Regions from separate parts of the Reinekea thalattae genome, predicted to be linked through region 3. Evidence: predicted binding sites of a transcription regulator. Region 3 holds the regulator's gene; each other region holds the start of a gene.

Region 1 (4,200 bases), on a different contig from region 3:
CTGTTGTAGGTGCTATCTAAAGATTGCTCACGAAAATCGATCATGCCGGCAATCGAGCCACCACTAATGTCATCGGTAATATCAACTCGACTGGTCGCGCCAACGTAAGTAATACCCATCTGAGTTGGATCAGACTCCGAGGCTGTGGCCTCGATAGAATAGGAGGTCACACCGAGTACTAAGGCCTGGCCACTACCAATAGAAATATTGTAACCGCCGTCGACTTCATCAACATCGACATCAATATAACTGCTCAGTTCTAAAACCGCTTGGTCACGCGCATCGAGTAGGTCATTCGCATCTAACCCTGTTGCTGAACCAGCTGAAGACATAATTTGCTGGTTCAACAACGCAATGGTTTCTGCCAGAGAATTTACTTCTTTTGCCGATGCGGCGATTTGGCTATCTAAAGTCGTTTCTATATCGTTGAGATAATCGGCAACCATATTAAATTGAGCCGACAAACTTTCGGCCTCACCGATTAGCACTTCTCTTGATGGAATATAAGCAGGGTTTTCTGCTGCCGTTTGCAAGGCAGCAAAAAACTGATCCATAGAGGATTGTAACCCAGTAGAGTCGGTAGAAATTAGCGTATCAACTTGCTCAATTAATTCGCGGTAGGTTTCAAGATCGAAAAAATCCGAAGTATCCGAGCGTAATTGAACAGTTAAAAATTCATCGGTTATACGAGTAATATCAACAACGTCTGCGCCAGTACCAATGTAACCAGAGCCGGTATAGAGTGAAATGGATGATGAAACCTCAACCACTTGCCTAGAGTAGCCTTCTGTCTCAGCATTAGAAATATTATTTCCGGTTACCTCTAGCGCAGTTTGAGCGACATTAAGGCCCGATATGGCAGTATTTATCAGACTCATCTATACACTCCTAAAACTCATCGAACCAATCGCTTTGGGCGATGGTAATTATTTTTTCTGCGTACTGAGGATCGGTAGCATAGCCAGCATTTTGTAATTCAGTGACGTAACTAGCATCGTCATCTGCATTTTCAACCGCCGAGTTATAGCGGTCATGCTGCGTTATAAATTGAGCATAATCATCGAATGATTGTTGTGGGTCGCTGTAGGCACGAAAAGGCTCATTGATTTTAATAGCATGGCCATCGATATATTCGGTGGTGAGTGTCGAAGCCGATTCGCCCTGCCAATTATGATTGGCTTTAATACCAAAAAAGTTAAAGCTCGAATCACCCGACTCTGTCTTAATTTGCTTATCACCCCAGCCTGTTTCCAGTGCCGCTTGGGCCACCAAAACTTTAGCTGAAACACCAATCGCATCTGCAGCTTTCTCAGCCAGTGGTAACATTTTTTTAATAAAGTCTTTAGGGCCGTCGAAGTTTAAATATTGCGACAGTGGCGTCACCATATTTGATACTTCATCTCCAGCTGACTTGCTCACATCGCTTGCTTGCTTAGGTGATTCAGTTATGTCGTTTTGGCTGCCGTCAAACAACGAGCTATTTAACTGGATACCTAAACTTTCAATAAAGTCAGACTCTGACTGGCCTTCGCTTTCAACAGACTTACGTTGCATTAGGTTTTGTTCAAAGGGTTCTAAGTCGATGTCCGATAGTTTGACGCGTCCGGTATCTGTTAACTGTTTATAGATAACGTCTGCTAGACCAAAACCACCTTGCTGAGAAAGCGTCAGCGATAGCTGCTCATCATGCATTTGACGATAAAAATCGGTTTCGCTGCTATTGAGAAGATCTGATCGAAGGACGTCGTTTGCCTCACGCATACTCTTTAAAACCATGCCCATAAACATTGATTCAAACTGCTGCGCAACAGCCTTTAATGCTTCAGGATCGTCTTTACGAGCGCCCTGTTTTATCGAGTTCAAGCCTGATAAATCGTTGTAATTAAAGGCGGCATCAAATTGTGCTGTCATGAACATCCTCCGGAAATAAATTGCCGCTATTCGTCAAAAATATCGGTCTTATTATTTATATAGCCAGAGCCGTGCCAGTTTTATAAACGCCTGCAAAAAAGACAATGCTACTCACAACCGGTGGGCCAATAAGATGCTATCAACCACCGGCGTAATGGTTGGTTTTATATAATGATCAGTTCTGCTTTTAATGCACCAGCAGACTTTAGCGCTTCGAGAATTGCCATCAAATCACCTGGCGCTGCACCGACTTCATTAACGGCATTAACAATGTCATTCAAGGTAACCGCAGGGCCAAATAAGAACATCGGTTGATCTTCTTCTTCGATGTCAATTTCTGCGTCCGGTACCACGACAGTTTCACCTGCGGTGAAGCCTTCGGGTTGATTCACTTCGAGGTTATTATCGATTGTGACCGTTAAATCTCCGTGCGTAATGGCAACAGGATCAATAGCAACATGCTGACCTACAACAATGGTTCCGGTTCGGGAATTAATAATCACCTTGGCAGATTCTTCACCCGGAGTAACTTCCAGATTTTCAAGCACACTTAAAAAGCTCACTCGTTGGTTAGCATCGCGCGGTGCTGTCACTCGAATCGACGTAGCATCAAGAGCATAAGCAGAATCTGGCCCTAAAAGATCGGTAATGGTTTCAGCCATGCGTTTTGCAGTTGTAAAATCGGCACGGTGTAGGTTAAAGGTTAGATGATCACCTTGAGAAAAGGACGTTGGTACTGACCGCTCAACCGTTGCGCCATTTGGTATTCGACCTGCACTTTGAATATTCACTTTGATCGATGAGCCATCTTCACCTTCAGCACCAAAGCCGCTGACGATGACACTGCCTTGAGCCAAGGCATAAATATTTCCATCGGCACCGCGTAATGGCGCTAACAATAGACTGCCTCCGCGCAACGAATCGGCATTACCGAGACTCGATACAGTAATATCAATTTGCTGACCTGGTTTAGCAAAGGCCGGTAACGTTGCATGAATACTGACGGCAGCAACATTATCGATATCAGGGTCTTCACCTTCAGGAATGGTGATTCCAAACTGTTCCATCATGTTACGGAAGGTCTGCTCAGTAAAATCGGCATTGTCGCCCGTTCCATCTAAGCCAACGACTAAGCCGTAACCAATAAGCTCGTTACTGCGAACACCTTGCACCGAAGCCAGATCTTTAATTCGATCGGCAACGGCCAAATTAGATAGGCCAATTAACATAATGAATAGCAGTTTTTTCATAATAATGATCTCATTTTAGCGCTGCGTCTGAGTGCTGATTCGTGCCTAAAAAGGTACCCATGGTGAATTAAAGAATGCCGATAACCAGCCCTGCTTCGAGGCATTTTGTAAAGCACCTGAACCGCTGTAAGCAATACGGGCATCGGCCAATTTTTGGCTAGAAACTGTATTGTCTAAATTAATATCATCAGGCCTTAACATGCCTTTAATACGAATGAATTCTGCACCGGTATTCAAGGTAATCCACTTTTCGCCTCGCACTCGAAGCACACCGTTAGGCAGCACTTCAGAAACAGTCACCGTGATATTACCCACCAAAGAGTTAGACTGGTCTGCATCACCTGAGCCACTGAAATCTCGACCACCCTCAACTTGCGCACTCAATGAATTAAAGGGCCCAAAACCGGCTACGGTCGGTGCGGTAATTTCTGCACTGGAACTTTTACTCGATGACGCCGCAGAAGACTTAGAACCTTGCGTGCTTTCATCTAAAAGAACGGTGATGATATCGCCAACGCGACGAGCTTTTTTATCACCATACAAACTTAAACCGTAAGCGTCTGAAAATAACGAACCTCCGGCACCTGGCGGTGGCAATAATGAATCAGACGGAACTGGAGCATATTCAGGGTCGCCTGGTTTTTCTGAACTCGGTAGCGATGCAACTTCCATGCTGCCGCAGCCAGTCAGTAACAACGCATACATGACTGAAAATATCACCAAGTTTTTTTTCATTATCTGCTCCCCTTTACTCATTTTTATTATAAGTTCGAGGTAATAAAGCCAAGCATCGAGTCTGCTGAGCTAATCACTTTTGAATTCATTTCGTAAGAACGCTGAGTCGCAATCATGTCAACCATCTCTTCTACGATTGAAATATTTGAAGACTCTAAAGCGCCTTGAATCAACGAACCAAAACCGTCGATGCTCGGATCACCGACAATAGGATCACCACTGGCATCAGTCTCTTGGAACATGTTATTACCAATGGCTTCCAAGCCGGCATAGTTAATAAAATCAGCGATTTCAATATTACCAA
Region 2 (4,200 bases), on a different contig from region 3:
ACAACATCGATTAAATCCTGGAAAAAGTATGAACCCTACATTCAGCCGATGATCGACGCCTACAATACTGAAATTGATTACAACTTATGACTCTTAACCAGAGAAATATATCGAGCTACATCGAGAAAGAACTTGCCAAAGGCGCTGAGTTACAACAGGCAGGTAAGTTCGATTTAGCTGAAACTGTTTATAAAGAGCTTTTGATAAAGCATCCTGAAGTGGCTGAAGGCTGGTTTCATCTAGGAATGATTGCCTATCACTTTAAACGACCTGACATCGCTATTCGATTTATTAGTAAAGCAGCACACTTTGATAAAAAAATGCGCAATACCATTGCACGCTTTCTAAAATCGCTAGTGAGCTAGGCGATACAAAAAAAGCTTTGCTACATGGTGAGTACGCTGTTAGGTATGACCCGGAAAAAGCCGTTACTCATTTTTACTACGGTACTGCATTTTTAGGTGAGAAAGAATTTGAACAGGCAGCCGAGCTCTTCAAAAAATCTATTGAACTTGACCCAAACATGGTTCAAGCCTACATCAATTTAGGCAGCGCCTATGGAAACTTAGACCGCCATGACCTAGCTAGAGAAAACTACCTAAACGCTATTAGGCTTGACCCTAATCGATTCAAAGCCCATCTAAATCTTGCGACCTTAGAACTTACGGAGGGTAATATAGAAGAAGCGACTAAGCAGTTTGAAAGTATTATTACATTAAATCCAGATAATTTAAGTGCGCATCGAAACCTTTCTCGGTTAAAAAAATATACCGACGGCGACCCTCATATAGAGATACTTGAAAAAATAAACCCTAACATTCATCGCTACTCAATTGAGGACCAAGTTGATTACTGGTTTACATTAGGCAAAGTCTATCAAGATTTAAAAAACTATAAGCTCGCATTCGAAGCTTTTGATATTGCAAACCAGCTGCATCGCAAAACCTTTAAAACCGATAGCGGTGACTTTTTAGAGTTTTTTGAATTACTAAAAGGTCAATATAGCGAATCAATTTCACACCGAAATCTCGATATCACTCACGATGATACTCCTATCTTTATCGTCGGCATGCCTCGATCTGGTACAACACTGACAGAACAAATTTTAGATTCTCACTCTCAAATATCGGGAGCTGGCGAACTTACTGATCTTCAAGATACTATTTTAGAACTACAAAAAACTGGAGAGTCGCCGGATTTAAATTGGTTAATGAACGCAACGGACGCCCAACTCACGACAATTCAACAGCGCTACCTTGAGCGCTTAAAAAATCGCTACCCAAAAGCAAAAAAAATCGTCAATAAATTACCAGGGAACGCACTCTATGTCGGGCTTATATATCAACTATTTCCTCACGCCAAAGTCATACATGCTATGCGCGACCCTATTGACACCTGCGTATCCATTTATACTCTGAAATTCAGTGAACCTATCGCTTACGCTTACAACTTAACAGAACTAGGTACTTACTGCCGACAATGTGATGATATTATGCAGCACTGGAAGAGTATTCTACCGAATGATTTTATATACAGCCTGCAATACGAATCACTTGTTGAAGACGTAGAAACATACGCACGCGAGCTTATTAATTTTTGCGGACTAGATTGGGAAGACCATTGCGTCGAGTTTTATAATAATAAGCGGGTTGTTAAAACTGCCAGTCAAAATCAAGTTAATAAGCCTATCTATAAGGACTCAGTAAAACGCTGGAAACATTATGAACCTTACCTCCAGCCACTTATCGAAAGTTATTATTCATCCTAACCCTGGTGACTCCTGTCTAAAAACAAATTAGCAACCGAATAGAGTTCAAGAAGTATCATATAGTCAGTTCAACCCTAATCGATTTGCTGACTTAAAACATCAAATGGCTTGATACTTGCTGTATATTTTACGAACGCTTTATCCCCATGCAGACGGTGCATGATAAGTGATCCAACTCTACACTGGGAATGCGGTGACTTCCCATAAACGGGCGTCCAATCAACTCTAGAACAGTGCAGTGTTCAATAATGAGGCGAACTTCCCGCGTTTTCTAAGAAAGCGAGGTATTAATGAAAGGTTTAACGAGCCACTATAACTCGAAAGATTTTTTTGATGAACTGATCGATTCACAAGGAAAACCTCGGCAACCTGCCAAGCAGCTATTCCATTACCTAAATAACTTAACGGAAGACGAATTAGAAAAAAGAAAATTGATGGCTGAAGCAACCGTTCAAGAAATGGGCATCAGCTTTACGGTATACACAGAAGAAGGCAATATCGACAGAGCTTGGCCGTTTGATATCGTTCCACGCACCATCGATGCCAAAGACTGGCGCTTAGCCGATGCCGGTTTAAAACAACGTTTAAAAGCTCTTAACCTTTTTATTGACGATTTATATCACGATCAAAACGTCATCAAAGACGGCATCATTCCTGAACACATCATTAAAGATTCCAAAAATTTCCGGCCAGAATGTGTCGGCGTTTCTCCAGCTCACGGCGTTTGGGCACATATTTGCGGTACCGATTTAGTACGCGCCGATGACGGCGAATTTTATGTTTTGGAAGACAACTTAAGAGTACCTTCGGGCGTCTCTTACATGTTAGAAAATCGCGCCATTACAAAACGTGTATTGCCAGAGCTATTTGAAAACGACCATATTCTACCGATCGATTCCTATACTTCTCAACTGTTTGACACGTTAGTTTCGTTATCTCCTCGTGCTATAGAAAACCCAGAAATCGTTGTCTTAACGCCTGGCATCTATAACTCTGCTTATTTTGAGCATGCTTTTTTAGCCCAACAGATGGGAACAGAATTGGTTGAAGGCAGTGATCTTTTTGTGGCTAGCGATGATTGTGTTTACATGAAAACAATTAATGGCCCAGAAAGAGTCGATGTTATTTATCGCCGTATCGACGATCTCTTTTTAGACCCAGAAGCTTTCGATTCTGATTCCGTGCTGGGTGTTGCAGGCTTAATGCGCGCTTGGCGCAAAGGCAATGTTGCATTGGCGAATGCACCCGGCGCTGGCGTTGCAGACGACAAAGTAGTTTACGCCTATGTTCCAGACATTATTCGTTACTATTTAAACGAAGAACCGATATTAAAAAATGTTGAAACCTTTTTATGCGAGGATGAAGAACAGCGAGCCTATGTATTAGAAAATTTGGATAAATTAGTGGTTAAACCCGCTAACGAGTCCGGCGGCTATGGCATGCTTGTAGGGCCTCACTCAACCAAAAAAGAACAGGCAACATTCGCAGAATTAATCAAAAAGAAACCTCGCAACTACATTGCGCAACCGACGTTAAAACTGTCTACCTCACCAACGCTTGTCGCCAAAGGCACACTCGAACCAAGACACTTAGATCTTCGACCTTTTATTTTACAGGGTAAGGATATTCATGTGACTACCGGTGGATTAACACGCGTCGCCATGAAAAAAGGTTCGCTAGTGGTTAACTCATCTCAGGGCGGCGGCAGCAAAGATACCTGGATTGTCGATACGGAGGCTAAATAATTATGTTATCAAGAGTTGCAGAACGCCTCTATTGGAGCGCACGCTATTTAGAACGAGTTGAAAATACCGCGCGACTCATCAGTGTTTATGATGAACTATTATTTGACTTACCTCGGGATATAGAAATTTCTTGGTACAATTTAATCGAAATTATCAGTGGCGAAGAAGAATTTGAAAATCGCTATAAGGTTAAAGACGAACGTAACGTTGTGAAGTTTTTGTTAGCTGATGATTCCAACTCAAGTTCGGTACTGTCATCATTAAAAATGGTGCGTGAAAATATCAGAACAACGCGCGATGTTGTGCCTGAAGAAATGTGGGAATTAATAAACGAACTCGACCTTTATGTCACCAGCAATATCAAGCAGGGCATTAACCGTTCTGATCGTCATAGCTACCTAAATACCATTATCGAAGGCTGCCAAAAAGTGATTGGCTTGCTGGCGGCAACCATGAGTCGAGATGCCGGTTGGCATTTTTTAATTATGGGGCGCTACCTAGAGCGAGCCGACATGAACACTCGAATTCTCGATGCGGCAACCAAACTTATTTTGCAATCTAAAAAGGATAAGAGCGTGCGGCTTGGCCAAATTGTTTGGTCCAAAGTACTGCGTTCACAGAGTGCTTACTTAGATTATCGACGCACCATGCGAACCTCTATTAACGGTGCAAAAGCGGCAACCTTTT
Region 3 (4,200 bases):
AACGAATTAAGCTACATCAAAGCCACTGGCACCCCTGCAATCTTTACCGATATACCACAGCTCGGTAGTGACATGGTGGAAGTTAATGGCAACCAGGTTGAGTTTTTTCCTGCAACCGACATCATCATTACCCTTGGCGAGGCTCGCATTACTCAGTCGGGTAATGAAGCACGCGGTGAACAGATTGAATATCAGGCAGCCACAGGCCAAGTCACGATCCAATCGGCTCGCTCGCTATCTGGTAATCAGGACGATGAACAGGCCGAGCTATTACTGTTACCGGGAAGCACTGAATAATGGCCTTACTCGAAGCTCGTAACCTAGCCAAAAGCTATAAAAAGCGCCCCGTTGTGGTTGATGTCAGCATTGAAGTAGAAGCCGCTCAAATTGTTGGCTTACTCGGCCCTAATGGTGCCGGTAAGACTACCTGTTTTTATATGATCGTTGGTCTCGTGACTCTCGACCAAGGCACCGTGACCATCGATGGTCAAGCCATTTCAAAATTACCTATGCATGCTCGAGCCAAAAAAGGCATTGGTTATTTACCACAAGACGCGTCCATCTTTAGAAAGCTGTCTGTTGAAAACAATATTTTATCGGTATTGGAAACACGTAAGGACTTAACCAAGCAACAACAAAAGGAACAATTAGAAAGCCTATTAAATGAATTCAACGTCACCCATATTCGCAAGAGCCTAGGAATGGCACTGTCAGGTGGTGAGCGCAGGCGAGTTGAAATTGCACGTGCACTGGCGACTGAGCCAAAAGTTCTTTTATTGGATGAACCCTTTGCGGGTGTTGATCCAATTTCGGTCGGTGATATCAAAGAAATCATCTACCACTTACAGAAACGCGGTATCGCCGTACTGATTACCGATCACAATGTTCGAGAAACCTTAGACATTTGTGAAAAAGCCTATATCGTCGGCAATGGTCACATCATTGCTGAAGGGACTGCTGAAGAAGTGCTCAGTAATAGGACGGTACGCGAGGTATACTTAGGTGATAATTTCACACTGTAAATAGGCATGGCCACGGCCTGCAATGAATGAGTAAAAAGCCAGTATGAAGACGTCTTTACAGATAAAAATGGGCCAACAGCTGACCATGACACCTCAGCTGCAACAGGCCATTAAATTATTGCAACTCTCGACACTAGACTTGCAACAAGAAATCCAGCAGGCGTTGGATACCAACCCTATGCTGGAAGTAAAAGAAGACGAAGTCGCTTCCGCCAATGATGTCGCCAATCAAAACGCATCAAATGAACAAAGCCATTCAGAACCTGCCGAAAAAGCCAACGAAGCACCAGATCAATCAACACAAGAACTTTCGGTGCAAGAAACCATTCCTGACGAACTGGCTGTCGACAGCTCTTGGGACGATATCTATACCCATACGCCGACCAGTCATGGTATTGCTTCTGCCGACGATGATTACAATCTCGAAAACATCTACGGCTCGACAGACTCATTAATCGATCATCTTAATTGGCAACTTAACCTCACTCCGATGTCGGATAAAGACCGCATCATAGCCGAAGCCATCTTAGAAAGCGTCGACGAAAAGGGTTACCTTTCTACCGGTATTGAAGATATTTTTGAAGGCTTACAAGAAGGCCTTTCCAGTGAAGAAGACCCACTTGATACCGACGAAGTTGACGCCGTCCTGCACCGCTTACAACAGTTTGATCCACCGGGTGTCTGTGCTGCGAACTTGGCCGACTGTTTAGCAATTCAATTAAAGCAGTTACCTGCTGAAACGCCTTATCGTGATGTTGCCATTAAAGTCGTTGAAAACCATATCGAGCTATTAGGCACCAAAGACTTTGCACAACTCATGCGTAAACTGCGAATTAAAGAAGCAGAGCTTAGAGAAGTCTTTTTACTGATTCAAACGCTTAACCCACACCCAGGTGCGTCTGTTGAATCCAGTAAATCTGAATATGTCATTCCGGATGTTATTGTCTCGAAAGATATAGAAAACAATCGTTGGTTGGTCGAGCTGAATCCAGAAATTGCGCCAAAACTCAAGGTCAACTCGTCTTACGCCTCAATGGTCAAGCGAGCCGATAACTCAACCGACAACACCTACTTAAAAGATCACTTACAAGAAGCCAAGTGGTTTATTAAGAGCTTGCAAAGTCGAAACGAAACCTTACTAAAGGTCGCAACCACCATTGTTGAGCATCAACGTAACTTCTTAGAGTACGGCGACGAAGCTATGAAACCTCTGGTGTTGCACGACATTGCCGAAGCGGTCGGCATGCACGAATCAACCATTTCTCGTGTCACTACACAAAAATACATGCATACGCCTCGTGGCCTGTATGAGTTGAAGTATTTCTTCAGTAGCCACGTCAGCACCGACTCTGGCGGTGAATGTTCAAGTACTGCGATTCGAGCACTGATTAAAAAATTAATTGCCGCTGAAAACCCACGTAAGCCTTTAAGCGATTCAAAAATCGCTACCTTACTGGGCGAGCAAGGTATCCAAGTGGCGCGGCGCACCATTGCTAAATACCGCGAAGCAATGAACATTCCTCCGTCAAACGAACGTAAGAGTTTAATTTAAATGCAAAAATAATGGCTATATCGCTTGATGTTTTCTAACGCAACAGCAATATTTATAGGTAGGTCCTGTTAAACGAAGAAGTCAGTAAGTTATCGCTGACATCTCACTTCTAACAAATACAGTTGTATAACGGCTAATAGCATCAGTTGTTAGTCGAATGGGTCTCTTACTCAGTAAGCGATCTACATGGCACATCTAACAGGTCACTGACCCGTTAAGAGCCTGCCAAAACTGCAATAATAAAGGAGCAGCCTATGCAAGTTAATATTAGCGGACACCACGTCGAAGTTACTGAATCTCTACATAACTACGTTTCAAGCAAACTAGATAAATTGGAACGTCACTTCGACCAGATGGGTAATATTCAAATAACGCTAAGTGTTGAAAAAGAAAGACAAAAGGCCGAAGCATCCATTAACGTAAAAGGAGGCCAAGTACACGCTGATGCTGTTCACGATGACCTCTACGCCGCGATCGATCTACTCAACGACAAACTAGATCGGCAACTCATTAAGCGCAAAGAAAAAAACATTGCGCACAAACAGGGAAATTAACTGCTTAAATGATTCAACTGAGTCAAATACTGAGCGCCGAACAAACCTATATGGAAAGTTTTGGCGCCAGTAAAAAACGCATCCTCCAAACCATCGCCGAGCGTCTATCTTCGACGCTCGACGGCGTTTCAGAACTCGATCTTTTTGATCAATTAATTGCGCGTGAGCGATTAGGCAGTACAGGAATTGGTTCTGGCTTTGCTGTGCCTCACTGTCGTTTAGAAGGCCTTACCTCACCGGTTGCGGCTCTGATAAAAATACCTGAGGCTGTCGATTTTGATTCTATCGACAAACAGCAGGTAGACCTTATCTTCGCTTTAGTGGTGCCTGTTGAAGCCACCGATGATCACCTTCAACTGCTGGCCAGTGTGGTCGAGCAAGTTAGCAATCCTGAAGCCTTGGCTAATATTAAAAGCAGCCAAACACCTCTAGACTTATACAATCACTTTATTGGAAACTAACCTCACCAGTAACCGATTGGGCAATCACATGACGTCGACAGACTTTCGTTTGATCTTAATCAGCGGTCGTTCAGGCTCGGGCAAATCTACCGTGCTCAACAGCCTAGAAGACGCCGGTTATAACTGTATTGATAACCTACCGCCAGCGCTTTTACCGGAACTCATCAACTGGATGTCGAGCAATCCAAACAGCCGCAAAGCCGCGGTCTGTATTGATGCACGTAATTCCACCGACAGCATCAGTACTCTACCGGCGATACTGCAAAACATCAGCAGCTCCGTTGCAGTGGAAGTGGTGTTTTTAGATGCTGACGACTCTATTTTATTACAGCGCTTCAGTGCTACTCGGCGTAAACACCCACTGACAGATCAGTCACACTCTTTAGCCGAAGCGATTGAGAGCGAGACCAAACTTCTCGGACCTATCGCCAGCTGTTGTAATTTACGTATTGATACCAGTGCGCTATCGGTGCAAGACTTACGTTTGCAGATCAAGCAGCAACTGATTGAAAAGCCGACCGGCCTAGCCTTGCAATTTATGAGCTTCGGCTTTAAACACGGGCTTCCGAAAGATACCGATTTAGTCTTTGATGTACGCTGCCTGCCAAACC
Region 4 (4,200 bases), on a different contig from region 3:
CGATGATGCTCTGTATGAACAAGGCATTGAATCTTTACGAAATAATGCTGCCGATTCAGATACGGTGATGCGCTGGATTGCTCGATTCTTAACGCATTAACACCTCATAGCAGACCAGTACATCCGTAATTACCAGTCGATACGCGTGCCATCGTAAGCTAACAGCTGACCGGTTTGCTCGCTGCTGGTTTGTTCAATGAGACGTAATAAACACTGTGCAACATAGGTCGCTGTAAACAGTTTTCCGTTCGGCACGCTTTTTTGAAACGGCTGCGACAACGCAGTGTCAGTCGTGCCAGGATGGAAGGCAAAAATACAGCTGTTTGGTTGTGTTCGTTGCCACTCAACCGCTATGGTTTTCACCGCCATGTTCAGTGCAGCCTTAGCACTGCGATAACTGATCCAACCGCCTAATTGATTATCTGTAATGCTGCCAATACGCGCAGAAAACGACACCAACACGCCTCGGCCACTGGCCTTAAGATGTTTAGAAAAATGCTTTGCCAGCAATAAGGTCGGTACGGTATTGGCGGTAATATTTTGAATAAAAAAGTCTGTGTCGAACTGGCTCACCGACTTTTCTGGCCGATGATTTTCTGACCATAAAAAGCCTGTCGCACAAATGATCAAATCAAACGAGGCAACCGCTTGAGCAAGTTCAAGCAGTGAATCTTCAACAGCAAAGTCGACTTGCCACCACTGAACACCTGCAGCTATTGAATCAGTAGCAATTTCAGTGCGATAGGTTGCGTGTATTTGCGCTTCTGGGTACTCGATTTGGCATTGCTGTATTAACGCCCGACCGATACCTCCAGAGCCGCCTGCAATCAGTATATTCAACAGCGTGTCCTTTTTTTGTTATCTGGCTGAACCAGCTAATAGCAGCTGACATTATCATTTAATACGCTAATTGATGGTGAAGAGTTCACCACTTTCGCGCCAAAACAGTGAAGCCTATCGCCAAAACCAACTCTAATGGTGCAAGCTGAGGCTAGTTGTGTATCTTGGTCGATAACTTGGCTACCGCCTACTACTCCGCTTTTGCTGGATTAGCACAACAGCCTTAAAGCCTCGCCATAACCTGACCGGTTGCACAACTATTTAGTATTCGGTAATGTCGTCAGGTCAATCATTCATGCAATCAGTAGGGCTCAATGATAAAGATGGCCCTGTTAATGCTTTGATAAAATGAATCTTTTTACAGTGTGCAAATGGCGCGGTACCTAAACCCCGCCTCATAGGATGAATATGAAAGTAATTATTATTGGTGCAGGAATGGGTGGCCTTTGTGCTGGTATTGCCCTAAAAAACATTGGTTATCAGGTCAAAATCTTCGAAAAGGTCGAAGAGATCAAGCCAGTTGGCGCAGCCTTGTCGCTTTGGTCTAATGGCGTTAAGTGCCTTAACTATCTAGGGCTAACAGAACAGGTTGCAAAGCTGGGCGGACAGATGGACAGCCTAGCTTATCTTGAAGGCGACTCTGGTGACGTTATGACTCAGTTCAGCCTTGAACCTCTGTATAAAGAAGCCGGCCAGCGCGCTTATCCGGTTTCGCGAACCGAACTTCAAGCCATGCTTTTAGAAGAGTTTGGCGCTGAAGACGTCACCCTAGGTGCCGAACTTGTAGATCTTAGCGAAGACAACGGTGTGGTTACGGCAAACTTTGCTGGCGGCCATGTCGAAACTGGAGATTTACTGATTGGTTCAGACGGATCTCATTCTATCGTTCGCCCTTATGTCCTGGGCAGCAACACAGAACGTCGTTACGCTGGCTATGTTAACTGGAATGGTCTGGTCGAAATTGATGAAGCTATTGCGCCAGCCACCCAATGGACAACCTTTGTTGGCGAAGGCAAACGTGTCTCTCTGATGCCGATTGGTGAAAATCGCTTTTATTTCTTCTTTGATGTGCCATTACCACAAGGCCTAGCCAACGAGCGCGAAAACTACAAAACACAGCTAAAAGAATACTTCACTGGCTGGGCGAAACCGGTACAGGACCTAATTGATCGGATCGACCCAGAACGCACCAACCGTGTCGAAATTTGCGATGTTGAACCCTTTAGCAACTGGACTCGTGGCCGTGTCGCGCTATTAGGTGATGCCGGTCATGGCACCACACCCGATATCGGCCAAGGCGGTTGCATGGCAATGGAAGACGCGGTCTTTTTAGCCATTGCTCTACAAACAAACACCTATGGTGTTGAAGATGCGCTAGTACGCTATCAAAACAAACGCGCGCCACGCGCCAACGAACTGGTATTGCGTGCTCGTAGCCGTTGTGATGTCACCCATATGAAAGATAAGCAGGTTACTCTGAATTGGTACAACGAGTTGCGCCAAGAAGACGGTAGCAACATTACCAAGGGGATTCTGTCTAATATTTTTGGCAGCCCACTGGACTAGGAACCAACCGCGATAGCAACTAGAACTAGCTTGCTCTAAATAATCAAAAAACCGCCTAGCTGGCGGTTTTTTTTGATGCTCGCTTACTTGATTTTCTTAGGCTGACTAACTTAAACCACCTAAGCAAATATATTTAATTTCGACATATTCATCGATGCCGTATTTAGAACCTTCACGGCCACTGCCGGATTCTTTTACACCGCCAAACGGCGCCACCTCACTGGAGATAAGCCCTTCATTGACGCCAACAATGCCGTACTCCAAGGCTTCAGAAACCCGCCAAATACGCGCCATGTTTTCAGAGTAAAAATAGGATGCCAAACCAAAGGGCGTATCGTTTGCCATATCAATGGCTTCCTGTTCTGAATTAAAACGAAACAGCGGCGCGACGGGGCCAAAAATTTCGGAAGAAAAGATAGTCATATCATCGGTGACATCTGTCAGCACCGTTGGCTGGAAAAACTGCGCACCAACATCGCTGGCTGTCGTACCACCAATTAAAATTTTGGCGCCGTTAGCAACCGCTTGCTCAACCAGCTGTTGTACCTTATCGATAGCGGCGGGATTAATCAGCGGGCCAATCGTCGTGTTTTCACTGAAACCATCGGCGGTTTTAAACTGTTTAACACGTTCGGCTAATTTTTCTGCAAAGGCATCATAAACGCCGTCTTGCACTAAAATTCGATTAGCACAAACACAGGTTTGGCCAGCATTGCGATATTTTGAAGCCAGCAAACCATCGACAGCGGCATCTAAATCGGCATCATCAAAAACAATAAAGGGCGCGTTACCACCTAATTCCATCGAGGTACGTTTAACGGTTTGTGCACACTGAGATAACAACAACTTACCCACCGGCGTTGACCCAGTGAAACTCAGTTTACGCACCGCAGTGTGACCGGTCAGCACACCGCCAATGGCTTTGGAATCTTTACCCGTAACAACATTCAACACCCCAGCAGGAATGCCCGCCTGGTCTGCTAGTTCGGCTAACGCTAGTGCACACAAAGGCGTTTCTTCCGACGGTTTAATAACAATGGTACAACCTGCGGCCAGTGCCGGGGCCGCCTTACGCGTAATCATCGCAATCGGGAAGTTCCAAGGCGTAATTGCCGCAACCACACCCACTGGCTGTTTAATGGTCAGCACTTTACGATCGTTAGCAAAGCTTGGAATGACATCGCCATAAATACGCCGCGCCTCATCGGCAAACCAATCAATAAAGGAGGCTCCGTAATTCACTTCGCCCCGAGCTTCGGCTAATGGCTTACCCTGCTCCAAAGTCATCAGCGTTGCCAAGTCTTCTTCATTTTCTAGAATCAACTGGTACCAGCGACGTAATAACTGGCTGCGTTCTTTCGCTGTAAGCGCTTGCCAGCCCTTAAGAGCATTATCTGCAGCGGCAATCGCCCGATTCGTTTCATCAACAGCTGCATCACAAACCTCTATTATCACCTCACCATTGGCTGGATTGGTCACGGCAAAGGTTTTTCCCGAGCCGGCTTTGACCCACTGACCGTCGATATAGGATTCACTTTTTAGTAATGCTGGCTGTAACAAAGTTGCTTTCATATCAATACCCTAGCTGTAATGCTGTAATAACGCCGTGCTGTTGGACTAGCCATACTGTTAGATTGATGGCTTCGCATCTAACTTACTTAATATTGTAGGGTCGTTATTGAGAAGCAGAAAACAATAAAAAGCAACTTATGCTTTTATGATTTAAGGCGATAATATCTATATCTAGGTAGAGGCAAAACTTAACGCCGCTGACGTTAAGGGCTTTATCGCTCC

The links. The regulator sigma-54, encoded in region 3, starts transcription at its own class of promoters, with help from an activator protein. The targets are predictions, from matches to a motif close to TGGCACNNNNNTTGCTNT.
Region 1: flgJ (flagellar assembly peptidoglycan hydrolase FlgJ) is a predicted target of sigma-54. The motif match lies at 1,971-1,988, and genes of this name have one in related genera.
Region 2: FME95_RS06625 (circularly permuted type 2 ATP-grasp protein) is a predicted target of sigma-54. The motif match lies at 1,873-1,890, and genes of this name have one in related genera.
Region 4: hpxO (FAD-dependent urate hydroxylase HpxO) is a predicted target of sigma-54. The motif match lies at 1,165-1,182, and genes of this name have one in related genera.

Annotation. Positions count from the first base shown of each region.
Region 1 is NZ_VKAD01000001.1:265,824-270,023, reverse strand. It holds gene flgK (flagellar hook-associated protein FlgK) at 1-878, opposite strand, end outside; gene flgJ (flagellar assembly peptidoglycan hydrolase FlgJ) at 889-1,911, opposite strand; gene FME95_RS01310 (flagellar basal body P-ring protein FlgI) at 2,076-3,161, opposite strand; gene flgH (flagellar basal body L-ring protein FlgH) at 3,207-3,896, opposite strand; gene flgG (flagellar basal-body rod protein FlgG) at 3,923-4,200, opposite strand, start outside.
Region 2 is NZ_VKAD01000001.1:1,444,555-1,448,754, forward strand. It holds gene FME95_RS06610 (tetratricopeptide repeat-containing sulfotransferase family protein) at 1-90, shown strand, start outside; gene FME95_RS06615 (tetratricopeptide repeat protein) at 87-365, shown strand; gene FME95_RS06620 (tetratricopeptide repeat-containing sulfotransferase family protein) at 383-1,768, shown strand; gene FME95_RS06625 (circularly permuted type 2 ATP-grasp protein) at 2,059-3,513, shown strand; gene FME95_RS06630 (alpha-E domain-containing protein) at 3,516-4,200, shown strand, end outside.
Region 3 is NZ_VKAD01000002.1:401,003-405,202, reverse strand. It holds gene lptA (lipopolysaccharide transport periplasmic protein LptA) at 1-297, shown strand, start outside; gene lptB (LPS export ABC transporter ATP-binding protein) at 297-1,022, shown strand; gene FME95_RS12230 (RNA polymerase factor sigma-54) at 1,066-2,574, shown strand; gene hpf (ribosome hibernation-promoting factor, HPF/YfiA family) at 2,829-3,128, shown strand; gene FME95_RS12220 (PTS sugar transporter subunit IIA) at 3,137-3,589, shown strand; gene rapZ (RNase adapter RapZ) at 3,618-4,200, shown strand, end outside.
Region 4 is NZ_VKAD01000001.1:2,226,650-2,230,849, reverse strand. It holds gene FME95_RS10245 (glutamine amidotransferase-related protein) at 1-100, shown strand, start outside; gene FME95_RS10240 (SDR family NAD(P)-dependent oxidoreductase) at 130-840, opposite strand; gene hpxO (FAD-dependent urate hydroxylase HpxO) at 1,249-2,406, shown strand; gene FME95_RS10230 (NAD-dependent succinate-semialdehyde dehydrogenase) at 2,512-3,978, opposite strand.